DNA from 2 places in the Bradyrhizobium sp. USDA 372 genome. Region 2 is predicted to be linked to the other one. Evidence: riboswitches for the same ligand, from Rfam matches in the RefSeq annotation. Region 2 holds a riboswitch; the other holds the start of a gene.
The links. A riboswitch is a leader RNA that binds a small molecule or an ion and turns the genes downstream of it on or off. The one in region 2 is predicted to bind cobalamin.
Positions count from the first base shown of each region.

Region 1 (8,747 bases), 1.7 Mb from region 2:
CGGCATTCTCGAGATCGCGGACTTCGTCGCGGATCGCGAGCGCAAGCTGGCGGCAGACCTCGCTTCTAGGAATGTCATCGCGAACAAACGACCAGTTCAGGATCGTGACCGGTCCGGTCAAGATCGCCTTCATTGGCTTGCTAGTTAGTGATTGCGCGTAGCGCCACCAGTCCACAGTGATCGGCTTCGACCGCACTACATCGCCAAACAGGATCGGAGGCCTGACGCAGCGCGAACCATAAGACTGTACCCATCCATTCCTGGTAAATAGGAAGCCGGCGAGTTGCTCGCCAAAGTACTGCACCATGTCATTGCGCTCAAATTCGCCGTGCACGAGGACGTCAAGACCGATGTCCTCCTGCCAACGTACGGCGCGGGCTATCTCTTCCTTGATAAACTCGTCGTATTGTTCGTCGCTCATCGCACCTCGCGCATGCGCCGCACGAGCATTTCGGACTTCTGTGGTCTGCGGAAACGATCCGATTGTCGTGGTGGGAAACGTTGGTAGTCCAAAGCGTTCCCTTTGGATCTCGGAACGACGGACAAATGGGCTGGCGCGCCGGCGCATTGTCTGGTCGATCGCCCTCATCCTCACAGCGACATTGGTATCATGGATCTTGGGCGAAGTCCGCCGGGCAGTCGCAGCGCATTCCGAATCGGCGAGAGCGAGCTCGACATTCTGGTCGCCAGCGAGTGCTCGCGCCAGGATCGCAAGCTCACGCATCTTCTGAACCGAGAAAGCAAGCCAGCTCTTGACGTCGGACGTGAGCCCGGTCTCGAGTTCAACGTCCACTGGCACATGAAGCAGCGAGCAGGATGGGGCGAGCTGTACACGGTGCTTGCCGAGCTTCGCAATCGCGGGCTCCATCCGCTGACGGAGCGACGACAAGTTCGACCGCCATACATTCCGGCCGTCGATGACCCCGAGCGACATGACGAGGTCACTTCGGCCGACAGCGATGACCTGATCCAACAACTCTGGCGCTCGGACCAGATCGAGGTGCAGACCGGAAACCGGGAGGCTCAATGCGGTATCCAGATTGTGGCCTAGCTCGCCGAAATAGCTGGCAACCATGATTTTGATAGCCGGTCCCTCCTTTGCGAACCGGTTATAGGCATGTAGCAATGATTTTCGCGCCGCCTCATCCAGATCAAGGGCCAGGCAGGGCTCGTCAAATTGAACCCAACTTGCCCCTCGTTCGGCCAATTCATGCAGAACCTCGATATAGACCGGTATTAGATCATCGAGTAGGGAGAGGGGCTGGAACGCGCTATCGGCACTCTTGCCGAGCTTTAGGAATGTGATCGGCCCGATCAGGACAGGGCGGGTCTGAAAGCCAAGAGCCTTTGCTTCCTCATACTCTTCAATGGGTTTGCGAGAGCAAAGTCTGAACGCTTGTCCCTTGTAAAACTCGGGAACCATGTAATGGTAGTTGGTGTCAAACCACTTAGTCATTTCCTGCGCGGGTGCGCCAGACCTCCGCGGCCCCAGACCGCAACTCGCATCCTGGTCGTCGCATTGTGATCCGCGAGCCATGGCGAAGTACGTCTTGAGGGAAACGTATTCTCGTTTCGAGGCGTAGATCTCCGGGATAGCACCAACCATGACACTTGTATCGAGCACCTGATCATACAGCGAGAAGTCATTCGACGGAATGATCGTAACGCCGAGAGACTTCTGACGGGCCCAGTTCGCTGCGCGCAGACCGGATGCGTCCTCGAGCAATTGCTGTTCGCTGATCTTTCCCGCCCAGTAGCTTTCAAGAGCGAATTTGAGCTCACGCCTTGGACCGATGCGTGGCGTACCGAGCGTAGCAACCGGAAGAGAGAGAAGAGACATAGTGTAAACCCCTGTTGGGGACAGAGGCCATGGCGGACGCAGGCAGAGGAAGTCGCGCGCGCGACGGCTGCTTGGCGCACCACCGAGACACCCCGCCCGTGGACCAATCTATCGTCGGGGCAGGTCTCCTGGCTCGCTGGTCGTCGCTGCTGTCCGGCCTTCCCGAAGCCGTGCGGGCTTCAGTGACATCGTTGGACAGTAGCTCGCAGCTCACAGTTGCGGGGGCAGCGCCGGCATTTGGACCGGCTTCCCTCTTAGCTCCGGATCAAGCGGGATTCGGAGAACCTCGACGAGTTCGATTATCGGCAGGAGGACTCTTCCGTCAACCTCTCAGATTTTGTGGCACGCTAATCTGAGACATCTAGTAGGCGAATGACCGTGCATCTCTATGATTCTCTAAACAGAGCTGTCGCAATCAGAGATGTCCTTGTCTCAGATGTGGGAGTGAGACTCGGAGCTGCCTTGAGGCGACGCCGCCCGCCCCATCAATGAAAGGGACAAAACCAGCCCGCGCGGCGGCGATTACCGCCGTTTCGAGCAGAATGCATTCGATGCGGCTTCCGACTTCCAGCGGTTCGCCCAGCACATCCGCTGGCCAGCTATTTTCTCGACTAGAGGATCCCCATTGAACACGTCAAGGCAGGCGGCGCAATCTAGCCACATACGCGGCGAGCAGGTTGATTTTCGTGCCAGCCAGACTTCAAAGTTCGTCGATTAAGTCGGCTTCGTATCGCCAGCCATCATGTAGGCCGAACGCCGACGGGCAACTATAGCGAACCACACGGTTCAATGACGGCAAACGCACTCCCGATTCTCATCAGGCACTTGGCATCGAGCTACGGCCGATACACTGAATGGAAACATCGAACCGTGCGCAGGTCGGAAAGTGGACAAGAGGGACATAAAACCCATGCAAATCTCTGCCTGCTGCCTGGCACGAAGAATGCAAGCCCCTCGACATGCCCAGTCTCTTCTGCTTGGGGTTGTCCAGCTCAGCCAATTGACGCTGTCGCTGGCTAGGGAAGTTAGGGGCGCGTGACATAGAGGGGAGCGCCTGCCCGCGTGGGACAGCCGCGGGTGCCCCGTCGCGTCTCCGTAAACTTCTTGCGCTCGCTCATAGCAGGTTCAAGGTTACCGCTTTGAAAGATGTATGGATGAAACGCGATAGGCGGAGGATTATGAAGAGAATGTCGGGAAGACCCGCGCTATGGCTTCGCCTGGGCGGACTTTTAATCTGCCTAGGCTGGCCGGCTGCCATGAGCAACACTATTCGCGCCAGCGACAACCCCCTTGTCGAAAGACTTAAGTCAACTTGGCGAGCGCAAGATGGTGAGACGATAGAACAAATCATCTCGAATGTCTCGAAGGTGGCACAGTTCGTCCCTCAGATGTGGGGGGTCGCTGAACTCGGCGAAAGCGACCATGTTTTCGTTTCGTGGACCAGGCACCGAGACAACAAATCAGACGAACAGTACGCGATCACCTGGAAAGTCGCGCTCGACGGTACGACTGAGCTTGCGTCAACCTATGCGAAGCCGATGGAATTGGGCTGGCGTGCCCTAGCGCTCTCGTTGATCGCCAAAGAAGTCGCAGATGGTGAAAGGGACGCAAACCTTAGCTTTCTGCATGATCCAAGTAACTTCAACTTTGTGACTACGCCGCAAGGCCGGCTCGGCGATCTTCTGCGGCAGGGCCGATGCACTATCATTGAACCTGTTGGGGTAGACTACTTACCCAAGCAGAATGACAAGCCGAACGAGAAAGGCGATCTATGGCGCATTCTGCTCTTGGTGAATTGCGATATCCAAGGACCACGTTATTTTACACACAACGGGGTCATCACTTTTGAGAAGAGCGAAGGCCAAGATTGGGAGCCACAATCCTCTTTTGCCAAGCGCATCGCGAAATTTCCTCCGGGCTCCTGGTTCCAACGAACCGAGCCAAAGGAAGAGCAAGACTCAGGAGAGCGAAGGCCTTAGCAGACGGTCGCGCAGAGCAACACCGCACCGCAGCTGCCGCACGGTCGAACGCCTCGTACTAACTGCAAGAGACACGCGCTCTGCAGTTGCGTTGTTTAACGGCTCCGCAACAGTCCGCCTGCCTTTCTCGCAGCAGTTCGGCCCGTCGTACGGAAGGTCGAGCAGCACGATTGCGTTTTTCCGCCAGGTGTCGAGCTCAGTGGCGCGTACTAGTTTGCGAGATGTGGTTTGCCCGCCTGCACTCCACCCTGTTAGAGTACACCAACTGCGGGGGAACCAGCTCTCATGCATTCTTCACTAGAGCCCTTGGAGATGCCTCCGGCCAAGCCGATTCGGGGTGCGCGCCGCGCATCGTGTAATTGCGCGGCATACGCAGGAGCGTGAGCTTAGCGACTTTGAGCCGGCACTAGGGACCGATGCTGAGACGAAACAGGAAGTTACAGGGTAGCAACCCCGGGCATACCCGCTGAGCGCCTGCCAATTTCCGAGTGCGCAGGGCGGGAAGCTCCGGAGCAGTACGCAAGAACGTCGATTACCGCACTGACTCAGCCGTAGATTTCCTCGCACTCATTCGTCTGCACGTCATAGACCCGGATTTTAAGCATGGGAAACCGCCTTTTTAATTCTGCTCCACCTGCGGTGGCACCGTCTTTGGTTGCGAATTCGGCTCTGAGTTGGCCATCTACTTCAAGCGCGTAAGATGAGACCGGTACTTCCCGAACGACTGCGACCATGTCATTCCCATTATGTAGTGATGTGCTTTAGAATGATGTAGCTTGAGTCGGCTAAACCGCACCAGAGCTATTCACCCGAAGTACGCGATGGGCAAACACGTATTGTGGACTTAAACCTCACACGAATTGCATGGCACTCGCGATTGTCCGAACACGTGGGCAGCTTGCCCACGCCTGGTGCATCCACGGCAAAGCCCGCGGCTCAATATCGCAGCCTTTTCAATTCCTGGAGAAAACGGGCACTGATGCCAGCGCTCCTGGGTAAGTCACTTGAGATCGCGGGGAACCGTCACTACCGAAGAGCGGCGGCCCGTAGCGCCTGAGCCATAAACAGTTCAATTCTTGTACACACGTCTGGGCAGTAGCACTAACGACTATGGTGCCGCGCGGAGGAGCCAAATGCCATAATGCGATTGGTATCAACGATCATCTCGTCTGGCGTAACAAGGAACGGATTTGCGCGGTTTGCTCGAACTAAGAAACCTTCATTTACGCGGCGAGCGTTGAGGCTGAACTCCATCACGTCTTTGTCTAAACCGGTCAGAGCGAGCCAGAGCAGATCCTTTTTGAGCATCTTTTTCGTGACAAGACTTTGGGGCGCATTTCCTCGCCCTCGTCGGAACTGTCCGGTTTGCCGATGGAAGTCGTCACCAACAATGGCAAGGTTGCTCCTCAACGCCTGACTCCGCCGCAAGCACCGACGCCTCATAGCCGCTCAATTTTTGCAAGGAGGGAGCACAGCGTTCCAAGGCTCGGGCTTGTCCAGCATCCCGAGTTCGGCGCCACGCGATGAGAATCTCCTCCTTACGTCCAGAGGGTACAGCACGCTCGCGGTGAGAGAGCCGCCGATGCTCGAAGGATACCGCCGCACGCACACGGGAAGAAATCTCTTGATCCTTACGCAGCGTCAGGTCGTAGGTTCGAACTCACGCGAAGCTCTCATAAGGCACACATCGAAGCCGGCGGAATGGACATCTGCGGTCGAGCAATCGAATGTATCGGCACCGTATCGTGCGCGTGAACATGGACCAGGAGCGAAAGGTTATTGTCGGGATGAAGCACCGCGGAATTATGTTCGCATTGATCGCTCTCATCACATCTCCGGTTTCCGCCGCGACACTCAGCGGTGCTCCGCGCATCCTCGACGGAAATACGATCCAGATCGAGAAAACCACCGTTCGGCTCTCAGGCATCGAAGCTCCTGAGACCGATCAGATTTGCCTCGACGCACAGGGCCAAAAATGGGCCTGCGGCGTAGCTGTTCGCGACGAGCTCATCAAGCATTCGAATGGACGAACGTGGGATTGTCATACCGGAAGAGTCGATGAGTATCGGCGAGCCCTCGGCAGCTGCTTCATCGAAGGCGAGGATATAAACGCCTGGATGGTACGCTCGGGCTTGGCACTATCGGCTTTTGCATCTCACCATACATACGTTGTTTATGAGTTGGTGGCCAGCACAGCCCATGCGGGGCTGTGGTCCGGCGCGTTCATCGCGCCCTGGGACTGGCGTCGCCGCAATAGGAGCACGATTATCGTGGGCGCGACGTCGGTTCCGGTCGACGCTCAGGAAGTCCTGCTTGGATCCGTCTTGCTATTGGAACCGCCGTCCCCCGAGTGCCCGATAAAAGGCACAGTCGAGCGCAGAGGCGAGCGCATTTATTACCTGCCAGGGCAACCCGGTTACGAACAAATCGACATGACGAAGAAGCGCGGCCAACGCTGGCTTTGCAGCGAAGCGGAAGCCGAAGCCACCGGGTGGCGTAAGGCCGTGCCATGAGGCGACACATGCAAGCAGCCCATTCTCAAGACATATACCATTTAGCCAAGCACGTGCGTTCGCGGCGGTCACTGTTGCTGTTTGCTGCTTCGACAGTTTTCCTGCGGTTCGGCAATAAGATTGTCGACGCGAAGGAAGCAAAAGGCCCGCCCAAGCCAAACAACGTACTCTCGCCAGATGCTGCCCTGAATCGGCTGCTGAACGGGAACGATCGTTATGTCCAGGGCGCACCACGAATCGACGATTTCAGGCGCGAGCGGCTGGTCTTGGTTGAGGGACAAAATCCATATGCGGCGGTTCTGAGCTGCGCCGACTCCCGTGTGGTCCCCGAACTTGTCTTCGACAGCGGACTAGGTGATCTGTTTGTCTGCCGCGTCGCCGGCAACTTCGCTAACGATGATACGCTCGCCAGTATGGAATACGCGGTTGCCATACTCAACACGCCGCTGATCCTCGTACTTGGCCACGATCATTGCGGTGCGATAGACGCCACGATCAAGTCGCTCCATGAAGATAAGCGGCCGCCGGGGCACATTTCATCCCTGGTCGCTGCACTTTCTCCTGCAGTGAAAGCAACTGGCGACCAAGCCGGCGACGCGTTCGCCCAAGCAACCCGACAAAATGTGATTGACAACGTCAACAAATTTAAATCGACGGGCCCGATTCTGAACGCCGCAGTCGAGCAGAACCGCCTGAAGGTCGTCGGGGGCGTGTATCGGATCGGCACCGGCAAGGTCGAGATTGTCAGCTGATGCCAGCACTTTCACACTCCGGCAAATCGTCTGCCGCCTAATACAGCGCATCTGTTCCGCGCAGTTTTGTTGGTCCATCGTCTACAACAAACACACCGGATACTATCCGCTCCACAATTGTCCTCGCTTCAGGACTCCTTAGATATGCGCGGCCTCTTAATTCTTCTCTTGTTATACGCACTCATGTTGGCAACGCGTGGCCAGCATCCAGAAACCCACATAGCGCGTCCGGCAGCATTCATTCCTCCTGGTTGAGCCGCCAACCCAATGGAGGTGGTTCAGGCAGCAGATCGCAATGCGAAGAATTGCAAGCTCTGCACTCCAGAGCACGCGACGATCCCGAGAGCTTCTCAGCTCTGAGCGGGCAAGGCATCCGCGGTCCTGCTTTTGTAACCGAGCTCAGCCAGGGCCGAGGATCAACAGAACAATCAGCATGACTCTTCGGCCTAGGGCTGAAGGCGACATGCTACCCGCATCAGTACCGGACGGCCTTCCTGCACCAGCCATTTGGGAGACCGCGACCGTCGGAAAGCCAGCGTCGCATCAATCATTCGTTAGATCGTCTCGTTCGCGTCCTCGATGACGAGCTCCACACGAGAAGAAACTCGAAGCTCACAAAGTGGCGTCCCCTGTACACGGAGGCTGGTCGGTTCTAAGCCGCGGCGAGACTTAGAGAATGTTTCTAGTTCTACCTGCACAGGTTACGTCGGTGCGTCAGCCATGTTTCAACCGCGCGCACCGCCTCTACAGGCCTGAAATCAGCTGGCAACCGCTTCCGAAATCAGGCTCTTGCACGGAGTCGCTTAGTGGGAACAGAGCACTAGCTTCAGATCGTGTGGCGCCTGGTCTGTCGTAACGCGCGTGGTGCGCCCATAGTTGTCGCGCAAATTTGGTAAGCTCGGCCAAGATCGGAAGCATTGGTAGATCGCCGAAGAAAAAGACGCTAGCGGCCGTAAGAGGGTCGGCCACTCAGGAATGTGCACGAACTTCTCGCGTCCGGCCCGACAGAACGTGGAACAGGCTCCTCTGTTGCTGGCAGCCCGGAAAGCCTCCGAAAACGTGTTCGTAACGCTTCGTCGCGGGCATGAGCGGGGCACTCTTGCAGTCACCTCGAGCCAGAGTTGATCGCTCAATCACAGCGTCTGGAGCCGCCGTGCGTTTCTTGAACACCTGGGGTCCGGAGGTCCGCTTCGAAGCAAGCGCTCACCAGCAGTCGCACGAGCAGCAATTTGGGCTGTTGGTCGCGTCAGGAGACCGGAGCGGCCCTTAAACTTAAGCAGGAACGTTGAGCCCGGTCCGTGGCGGTCGAGTCCGCCTCTGTGGTTTTCTATGCGGCTTGTTGAGTTAATGACATCTTGTGCATGAAAGCAAACACGGAGACACGCGCATTGTGCTGGCATGGCACGGGGGAGTGATCTCCGCGCGATTCAGACAAGCCCGGCAACCATGCTTGATGGCACGTCAATTGCTGGGAAGACGGGCAACAGGCCGCAGGCTTGGGCGCTCTCCCAAGCACAACTCAAGAATTCCAAACTTGGTTCGAGCCTGCCTGTCCCAAGTGTGACCACACGTTCATGTGGAGAAGACATGCACCGCAGTCCCCGATCAGCCGCCAGAGACCCAGTGCGGTAAGGCGGATCGATGCCGCCGCAGCGTATCGGCT
Region 1 is NZ_JBRJHR010000001.1:5,489,715-5,498,461, reverse strand. Features, by position in the region: gene metE (5-methyltetrahydropteroyltriglutamate--homocysteine S-methyltransferase) at 1-1,840, opposite strand, end outside; cobalamin riboswitch at 1,942-2,144, opposite strand; gene AB7M16_RS25695 (nodulate formation efficiency C protein) at 3,097-3,819, shown strand; gene AB7M16_RS25690 (hypothetical protein) at 4,921-5,229, opposite strand; gene AB7M16_RS25685 (thermonuclease family protein) at 5,547-6,332, shown strand; gene AB7M16_RS25680 (carbonic anhydrase) at 6,341-7,084, shown strand.
Region 1: linked by a shared signal. The riboswitch ahead of metE (5-methyltetrahydropteroyltriglutamate--homocysteine S-methyltransferase) and the one ahead of AB7M16_RS33315 (DUF1636 family protein) in region 2 are both predicted to bind cobalamin.

Region 2 (8,747 bases):
ATGGCCTGTTTCAGGCGCGGCGATCGAAATCGGCTGCCGAGCCTTGCGCGATAAGGCCTGGGCCGAGGCGACGTCGGCGCGGCTCGCGCGCGACTGTCGTCGTCTCGACGCGATGGCGCATTCGAAAGGCTGGCGGCTGATCGGCGGCACACCGCTGTTCCGCTTGTACGAAACGCCTGACGCGCAGACCGCGCAAGAGAGGCTCGCGCGCGCCCACATCTGGTCCCGTGTCTTCGCGCAACAGCCCACATGGCTGCGCCTCGGGCTTCCCGGCAGGGAAGCCGAATGGACGCGCCTGGCCGAGGCCCTAGCGCGCTAGTGCGAGCAGGCCTTCGACGTCGAGGTGGACTTCGATGTGATCGGCCAGCGCCTCGAGCGCGCTTTCGACCCGGTCGTGATAGGGTTCCTCGCCTGCGGGAATGTCGAGCTTGGCGAGGTATGCCTTGCGGAAATCATCCGACGTGAACAGGCCGTGCAGATAGCTGCCCTGCACGCGTCCGTCGCGCGAGATGGCGCCTTCGGGCTCGCCGCCCAACTTCGCGAAGGGGCGGGCGCGATCCGGGCCGTCGGTGCGGCCGATGTGAATCTCGTAGGCCTGGATCGGCTGATCCGTCGCGGCATGTACGGCCGCAACGCGCGTCAGCGTTTTCTGCGGGCTCATCACCGTCTCGACATCGAGAAGCCCGAGGCCCGGCGTGTCGCCCGCAGGTCCCTCGATGCCCTCGGGATCGGCGACGCTGCGGCCCAGCATCTGATAGCCACCGCAGAGGCCGAGCACATGGCCGCCCCTGCGGTGATGCGCGAGGAGATCGATGTCCCAGCCTTGCGCGCGCAGGAAGGCGAGGTCGCCGCGGGTGGATTTGGAGCCGGGGATGATAACGAGGCGCACGTCGCCCGGGATTGCCTCGCCTGGGCGCACCATCACGAGATCGACGCCTGGCTCGAGCTTGAGCGGGTCGAGATCGTCGAAATTGGCGATCCGCGACAGTGCGAGACAGGCGATCTTGCATTGACCGGGCTTGCGTGCGTCGCGCAGGCCGAGCGCATCCTCGGCCGGCAGCTCGCCGGCGCGCGCGAACCAGGACAGCACGCCGAGGCCGCGCCAGGCGGTCTTCGCTTCGATCAGCCTGTAACCGTCGTCGAACAGCGTGGGATCGCCGCGGAACTTGTTGATGACGAAGCCGGAGATCATCGCGGCATCGTCGGGATCGATCACCGTCTTGATGCCCACCAGTTGGGCAATGACACCGCCGCGATCGATGTCGCCCACCAGCACGACCGGCACATCCGCCTTGCGGGCAAAGCCCATATTGGCGATGTCGGACTTGCGCAAATTCACCTCGGCCGGACTGCCGGCGCCCTCGACCAGCACCAGATCGGCCCGCGCCTTCAGCCGTTCAAAGCTCGCCAGCACCGCGCCCATCAGCGACGGCTTCATCGCCGCGTATTCGCGCGCGCGTGCGGTCGCGATGCGCTTGCCATGGACCACGACTTGCGCGCCGACGTCGGTCTCGGGCTTGAGCAGCACCGGGTTCATGTCGGTGTGCGGCTCGACGCCGGCGGCAAGCGCTTGAAGCGCCTGGGCGCGGCCGATCTCGCCGCCATCGACGGTGACGGCGGCGTTGTTCGACATGTTCTGCGGCTTGAACGGCAGCACCCGCAGACCACGGCGCGTGAAGGCGCGCGCGAGGCCGGCGACGATGAGCGATTTGCCCACGTCCGAGCCGGCCCCCTGGATCATCAATGCGCGTGCCATCGTGCCTTCAGAACTCGACGCCGGCCTGCGCCTTGATGCCGGAACGGAACGGATGCTTGACCAGCGTCATCTCGGTGACGAGGTCGGCGATCTCGATCAGCTCGTCCTTGGCGTTGCGCCCGGTGAGCACGACATGCGTCATCGGCGGCTTCTGCGTCGTCAGGAACTCCACCACCTCGGCAATGTCGAGATAGTCGTAGCGGAGCGCGATGTTGATCTCGTCGAGCACGACCATACGCAAGTTCGCGTCAAGGATCAGCTCCTTGGCTTTCTCCCAGCCGGCGCGTGCGGCGGCGATGTCGCGGGCACGGTCCTGCGTCTCCCAGGTGAAGCCTTCGCCCATCGCGTGGAACTGGCAGAGATCGCCGAAATGGCCGGTGAGCAGGCGCCGTTCGCCGGTATCCCAGGCGCCCTTGATGAATTGCACCACCGCGCAAGGGAAGCCATGCGCGACGCAGCGAACGATCATGCCGAAGGCCGAGGAGGATTTTCCCTTGCCCGCGCCGGTATGGACGATGATCAGGCCCTTTTCGCCGCTCTTGGTCGCCATGATCTTGTCGCGGGCGGCCTTCTTCTTCGCCATCTTCTGGGCGTGCCTGATGTCGGTATCCTCGGCTGATTGGGTATCCGGTTCAGACGTCATGGGACCCGGTCCTTCGGCTTGACAAGTGGCGGCCACCGGCAAATGGTGGCCCGGCGTTGGTTCCTGTCCTATGACAGGCGAAGAGGGAATGCGATAGGGTCCGAATCGGCAAGATTTGGATCCAAACAGCAGCCGCCCCCGCGACCGTGACCGGAGAGATGCCCGAAGCCACTGATTCCTTTCGGAATCGGGAAGGCGGGGATCGAAGGGCCAAAACCCTGCTCCGCAAGCCGGGAGACCTGCCAGCGCGGACGAGTTTTGGACCGGCGGACGGGGTGTTCCGCGACGGGGAAGCGGGCCTTCAGGAGAATGGTCCGTGCGCCTCATCGCCTCCCGCTGTTATCTGGAAGAGGCGATGACCGTCACACTTCATGTCTGCATCACCTGCCGCGCCGGCCAGACGCTGGGCGAGGGCGAGACGACGCCCGGCAAGCGCCTGCACGGCGCGATCCTCGAGGCCGGCGTGCCGGAGGGCGTCAGCGTGGTTCCCGTCGAATGCCTGTCGGCCTGCAGCCAGGGCTGCTCGGTCGCGCTCAGCGCACCCGGCCGCTGGTCCTATGTCTATGGTCGCCTGTCCGATGCGAACGCACAGGACGTGGTCGCAGGCGCCGCTGCCTACGCTGCCGCGCCCGATGGCATCGTGCCCTGGCGCAGCCGTCCCGAAATCTTCCGCAAGCAGTCGCTTGCCCGCATTCCCCCCATTGCCGTCGTGCCGGAGGCCGCTGAATGAACTCGCTCGCAAAAGTCCCTGTTACGGTGGTCACCGGTTTCCTCGGTTCCGGCAAGACGACGCTGATCCAGCATCTGCTCAGCAATGCCGGCGGCAAGAAGCTCGCGGTGCTCGTCAACGAGTTCGGCAGCGAGGGCGTCGATGGCGAGATCCTGAAGTCTTGCGCCGATGCGAACTGCCCGGAGGAGAACATCGTCGAGCTCGCCAATGGCTGCATCTGCTGCACGGTGGCCGATGATTTCATTCCGACGATGGAGCAATTGCTGGCGCGGCCGGTGCGGCCCGATCACATCCTGATCGAGACCTCCGGCCTGGCATTGCCGAAGCCGCTGTTGAAGGCGTTCGACTGGCCGGAGATCCGCTCGCGCATCACGGTCGACGGCGTGATTGCGCTGGCCGACGCCGAGGCTGTCGCGGCCGGCCGCTTCGCGCCGGATCCGGCTGCGGTCGAAGCGCAGCGCGCGGCGGACGAAAATCTCGATCACGAGACGCCGCTGTCGGAGGTGTTCGAAGACCAGATCGCCTGTGCCGACATCGTGCTGCTGACCAAGGCCGACCTTGCGGGCACCGCGGGCATCGAAGCCGCAAAGGCGGCGATCACCGCCGAGATGCCGCGCCGCGTGCCGATGCTGCCGGTCACAGACGGCGCGATCGATGCGCGCGTCATTCTCGGGCTCGGTGCGGCGGCCGAGAACGATCTCGCCGCGCGCCCCTCGCATCATGACGGCGAGGAAGAGCACGAGCATGATGATTTCGCCTCCGTCGTGATCGACCTTCCGGAGGTCGCGGATATCGAGGCGCTGGTCGCATCGGTGCAGAAGCTGGCGCGCGAGCAGAACGTGCTGCGGGCCAAGGGCTACATCGCGGTCGCGGGCAAGCCGATGCGCCTGTTGCTGCAGGCGGTCGGTGAGCGCGTGCGCCACCAGTTCGACAAGCCATGGGGCGCGGGTCACAGGCAGTCCAAGCTCGTCGTGATCGGCGAGCACGGCGATATCGACGAGGCCGCCATCAAGGCAGGACTTGGTCTTTCAGGATCTGGCATCTGATGCACGTCGTCTTCCGCGAGAGCCGCGGTCTCGAGGAGACCGCGACGCCAAGAGACATCGGCCAGGACCCGGCCGATCTCGTGGTGCTCTCGTATTCGGACTCCGACCTTGCCGCGTTTGCGGCCGGCTGGCGGCGCGGCCGAGGCAGCCTGCCGTCGCTGCGGCTCGCCAATCTCGCCGAGCTGCGTCATCCGCTGTCGGTCGACACCTATATCGAGCGCACGCTGTCGCAGGCGCGCGGCATATTGGTGCGCCTGATCGGCGGGGGAATCCTATTGGGCGTACGGGCTCGCGGCGCTCCAGCAACTCGCGAAAGAGCGCAACATCGTGCTCGCCGTGCTGCCGGCGGACGGCCGCGACGACACGCGGCTGGATGCGTACTCGACCCTGCCGGTCTCGACGCTGCGTCGGCTCAAGGTGCTCTGCGACACTGGCGGTCCGGTCGCCGCGCAAGCCGCGATCGCGCAGCTCGCGCTCGCCTCGGGGCTCTACGCCGGACCTGTCATTGGCGAGATGACCGTGCCCGATATGGGATTCTATGATCCCGCGCGCGGCGTCATTGCCGCGCCGTCGGGCGGCGAGGGGAAGCCGCACGCGCTCGTGACGTTCTATCGCTCCTATGTCACGGCCGCTGATACCGGGCCGGTCGACGCCTTGATTGCCGCGCTGCGCGAGAAGGGATTTGACGCCTACGGCGTGTTCGTCACCTCGCTGAAGGCGCCAGGCGTTGCCGACTGGCTGCGCGCGCATCTGGCGCAGCACCCTGCGGCGGCGATCGTCAACGCGACGGCGTTTTCGGCCCTTGGCGATGACAGCACGACGCCATTCGATGTCGCGTCCTGTCCGGTGTTCCAGGTCGCGCTCTCGACGGCGCGGCGCGAGGATTGGGCGGAATCGCTGCGCGGCCTGTCGCCCGGCGATCTGGCAATGCATGTGGTCCTGCCCGAAGTCGACGGCCGCCTGTTCGCGGGCGTGGTGAGCTTCAAATCGGCGGCAGAGCACGATCCCGATCTGCAGTTCGCGCACCTGGCGCACAGGCCCGACGAGGAGCGCGTCAACGCCGTTGCCGCGCGCGTCGCGGCTTGGCGGCGCCTCGCGGAGAAGCCGATCAGTGAGAAGCGGTTGGCGGTCGTGCTTTCGAACTATCCGGGCCGGCCGCACCAGATCGCGCACGCCGTTGGTCTCGATGCGCTGGCGTCGGTCGAGGCGTTGATTTCCGATGTCGCGGAGCTCGGCTTCGACGTTGCGCCGGTGGATGCGCTCCGCGAGAGACTGTTGAAGCAGAGCTTGAATTGGAGCGTCGCGGATTATCGGGCGGCGCTCTCGTGTCTCCCGCAATCCTTGCAGGACGATCTTGCGCGCGCCTGGGGCGCGCCGGATGACGATCCGAGCTGCCGCGATGGCGTATTCCATTTCGCCGGCATCGCGTGCGGCCGGTCAATCATCGCGGTCCAGCCCGAGCGCGGCGATGCGGCCTCGCGCGATGCCGACTATCACGATCTCGCCCGCACGCCGCGCCATGCCTATGTCGCGTTCTATCTCTGGCTCCGGCAGCAGGGCTGCGATGCCGTCGTGCATATGGGCGCACATGGCACGCTGGAATGGCTGCCGGGCAAATCCGTGGCGCTGTCGCAAGCGTGCTGGCCCGAAGCGCTGATCGGCGATCTCCCCGTCATATATCCCTTCATCGTCAACGATCCCGGCGAGGCCGCGCAGGCCAAGCGGCGCATCGGCGCGCTCACGATCGGCCATCTGCCGCCGCCGCTTGAGACATCCGCGGTGCCGGAAGTTTTGCGCCGGCTCGAACGGCTGCTCGACGAATATTCGACCGCCGATGGTCTCGATCCCGCCCGCCGCCAGCGGTTGATCGCGGCAATCCGCGACGAGGCCCGTGCGGCCGGCCTCGAAGAGGATCTCGGTCTCGAAGCATCGGCTGCGCCGGCCGAAGCGATTCCGCGGATCGATCGCTTCGTCTGCGATCTCAAGGAGAGCCAGTTCGGCGACGGCCTGCACGTGTTCGGCCGCGGCGCCTGTGCCGAAGCGGAGCGGGATGCGTTGCGTGCCGCGCTCGCCGGACAACGCGTTGCGCCGGGACCGTCGGGCTCGCCCTATCGCGGGCGACGGGACGTGCTGCCGACGGGGCGCAATCTCTTCGCCGTCGACCCGCGCGCGGTGCCGACGCCGTCGGCGCATGCGCAAGGCATCAAGCTTGCTGAAGAGCTGCTGCGTCGTCACTTGCAGGATCACGGCGACTGGCCGAAAGGGCTCGTGGTCGACCTCTGGGGCTCGGCGACGATGCGTACCGCCGGTGAGGAGTTTGCGATGGCGCTGCATCTGGCCGGCCTTGCGCCGCGCTGGGATCATGCGTCCGGCCGCGTCACCGGCTACGACATCATCGCGCCGGCCGAGCTCGGCCGTCCGCGCATCGACGTCACGCTGCGCGTATCCGGCCTGTTCCGCGATGTCTTCGCGGGTCTGGCGCAATTGTTCGAAGCCGCCTCCGAAGCGCTTGCGTCGCGAGAAGAAGAGGGTGAGGAGAATCCGTATCGCCACCGCGCGTCCCGCGTGTTCGCGCCGCGGCCCGGACAATACGGCGTCGGGCTCTCGGCTATCTCGGATGCGTTCACGCCGGAGACGCGCGAGGCCGCCGGCGAAGCCTGGCTGTCGGCGTCGTCCTGGGCGTTCTCTGCCGATGGCGCGATGCAGCCGGATCGCGCAGGTATCGAACAGCGTCTCGCGTCCGCCGACGCTTTTGTCCATGTCCAGGACTTGCCCGAAACCGATCTGCTGCTCGCCGCCGATTATGCCGCGCATGAGGCAGGTGTCGCTGCGGCAGCCGCGCATCTCGGCGCAGGCGCGCCGTCGCTCTATCACCTCGATGCGACACGGCCCGGCGAGCCGCATGCGCGCACGCTGACGGAGGAGATCTCACGGGTCGTCCGGGCACGCGCGGCCAATCCGGCCTGGATCGCCGGCATGATGCGCCATGGCTTTCGCGGCGCCGCCGAGATCACCGCGACGCTGGAGCACATGGCGGCGTTCGCGCATCTCGCTGGCGCCGTGCCGCCGCATCTGTTCGACCTCTATTACGACGCGACACTCGGCAACGACGACGTCCGCGCCTTCATGGCGCACGAAAATCCGGCGGCGCTCGCCGCAATGGAAAACTGCTTCACGCACCTGCACGAAGCCTCGCTCTGGCGAACCCGCCGCAATTCGATTGCAGCGGCGCTAAAGGAGGCGTCATGAGCGCGGCCACAGTCAAGGGCTGGTGTCCCGGCGCGCTGCGCCCGATGCAATCGGGCGACGGGCTCGTGGTGCGCGTGCGTCCGTTCGGCGGGCGCCTTGAAGCGCCGCAAATCTCCGGGCTTGCGGAACTCGCCGAGCGCTTCGGCAATGGTCTGGTCGACGTCACGAGCCGGGCCAATCTGCAGATCAGGGGTGTCAAAGAGGACGGCCATCGGCCGTTGCTCGACGGTCTTGCGCGACTGGCACTGCTAGATCCCGACGCCGACATCGAAGCCAGGCGCAACGTCCTGGTGACGCCGTTCTGGAGCAGCGGCGACGAAACACAGTCGCTTGCGGCGGAGCTCGAGGAGGCGCTTGTCCATTCCGGCCTTGCGCTTCCCACCAAGTTCGGCTTCGCCATCGATGACGGACGATCGCGCGTTCTCGCCGGGGATTCCGCCGACATCCGCATCGAGCGCGACCGCTCGGGCGGTCTCCTCGTGCGGGCCGACGGCGCCAAGCTCGGCCGCTCCGTCGATCGCGGCCAGGCTGTGAGCGCGGCGCTGGCGCTCGCAAGCTGGTTCATCATCTTCGGCGGTGCGAAGGACGGGCGCGGGCGCATGGCAGCCCACGTCGCATCCGGTGCCGTGTTGCCTCAATCGTTGCGCGGCGAGACCGAGCCGGCCCCCGTGATGGCCGCGGTGCGGCCCGGGCCCTATCCGCAAGGCGCGATGGTCGGTGTCGCGTTCGGGCAGATGCTGCACGCGACACTTCATCAATTCTCTGCCTGCGGCCATGCGCTGCGCATTACCCCCTGGCGGATGGTGCTCAGTGAGGGCAAGCGCGAGATGCCGAGCGGGGCGGGGCTCATCACCGAGCCCTATGACCCGGCGCTGCGCGTCATCGCCTGCAGCGGCGCGCCGCGCTGCCGCGAAGCCCATGCCGATACGCGCGCGCTGGCAGCAGCGCTGGCGCCGCGCATCGCCGCCGATGCGCGGCTGCACGTCTCCGGCTGCGGCAAGGGCTGCGCCCATTCCGGCGCGGCTGCGGTCACGCTGATTGCGACGCGTGCCGGGTTCGATCTCGTGCGCGACGGCTCGACCCGCGACGCGCCGATCCTGCGCGGGCTGAACGGCGCCGACATCGTCAGGGATCCCTCCATCCTGGTCGGAGGGAACTGATGCCGCACACCTACGAGACCGATGGCGCGGCGATCTACCGGCAATCTTTTGCGACCATCCGGGCCGAGGCCGATCTTGCGCGCTTCACGCCGGACGAGGAGCAGGTCGTGGTGCGGATGATCCATGCCGCCGGCATGGTCGGTCTGGAAGCGTATATCCGCTT
Region 2 is NZ_JBRJHR010000001.1:7,153,865-7,162,611, forward strand. Features, by position in the region: gene cobD (threonine-phosphate decarboxylase CobD) at 1-319, shown strand, start outside; gene AB7M16_RS33305 (cobyric acid synthase) at 308-1,756, opposite strand; gene cobO (cob(I)yrinic acid a,c-diamide adenosyltransferase) at 1,764-2,399, opposite strand; cobalamin riboswitch at 2,440-2,660, shown strand; gene AB7M16_RS33315 (DUF1636 family protein) at 2,755-3,129, shown strand; gene cobW (cobalamin biosynthesis protein CobW) at 3,126-4,175, shown strand; partial or broken gene cobN (cobaltochelatase subunit CobN) at 4,175-7,424, shown strand; gene cobG (precorrin-3B synthase) at 7,421-8,584, shown strand; gene AB7M16_RS33335 (precorrin-8X methylmutase) at 8,584-8,747, shown strand, end outside.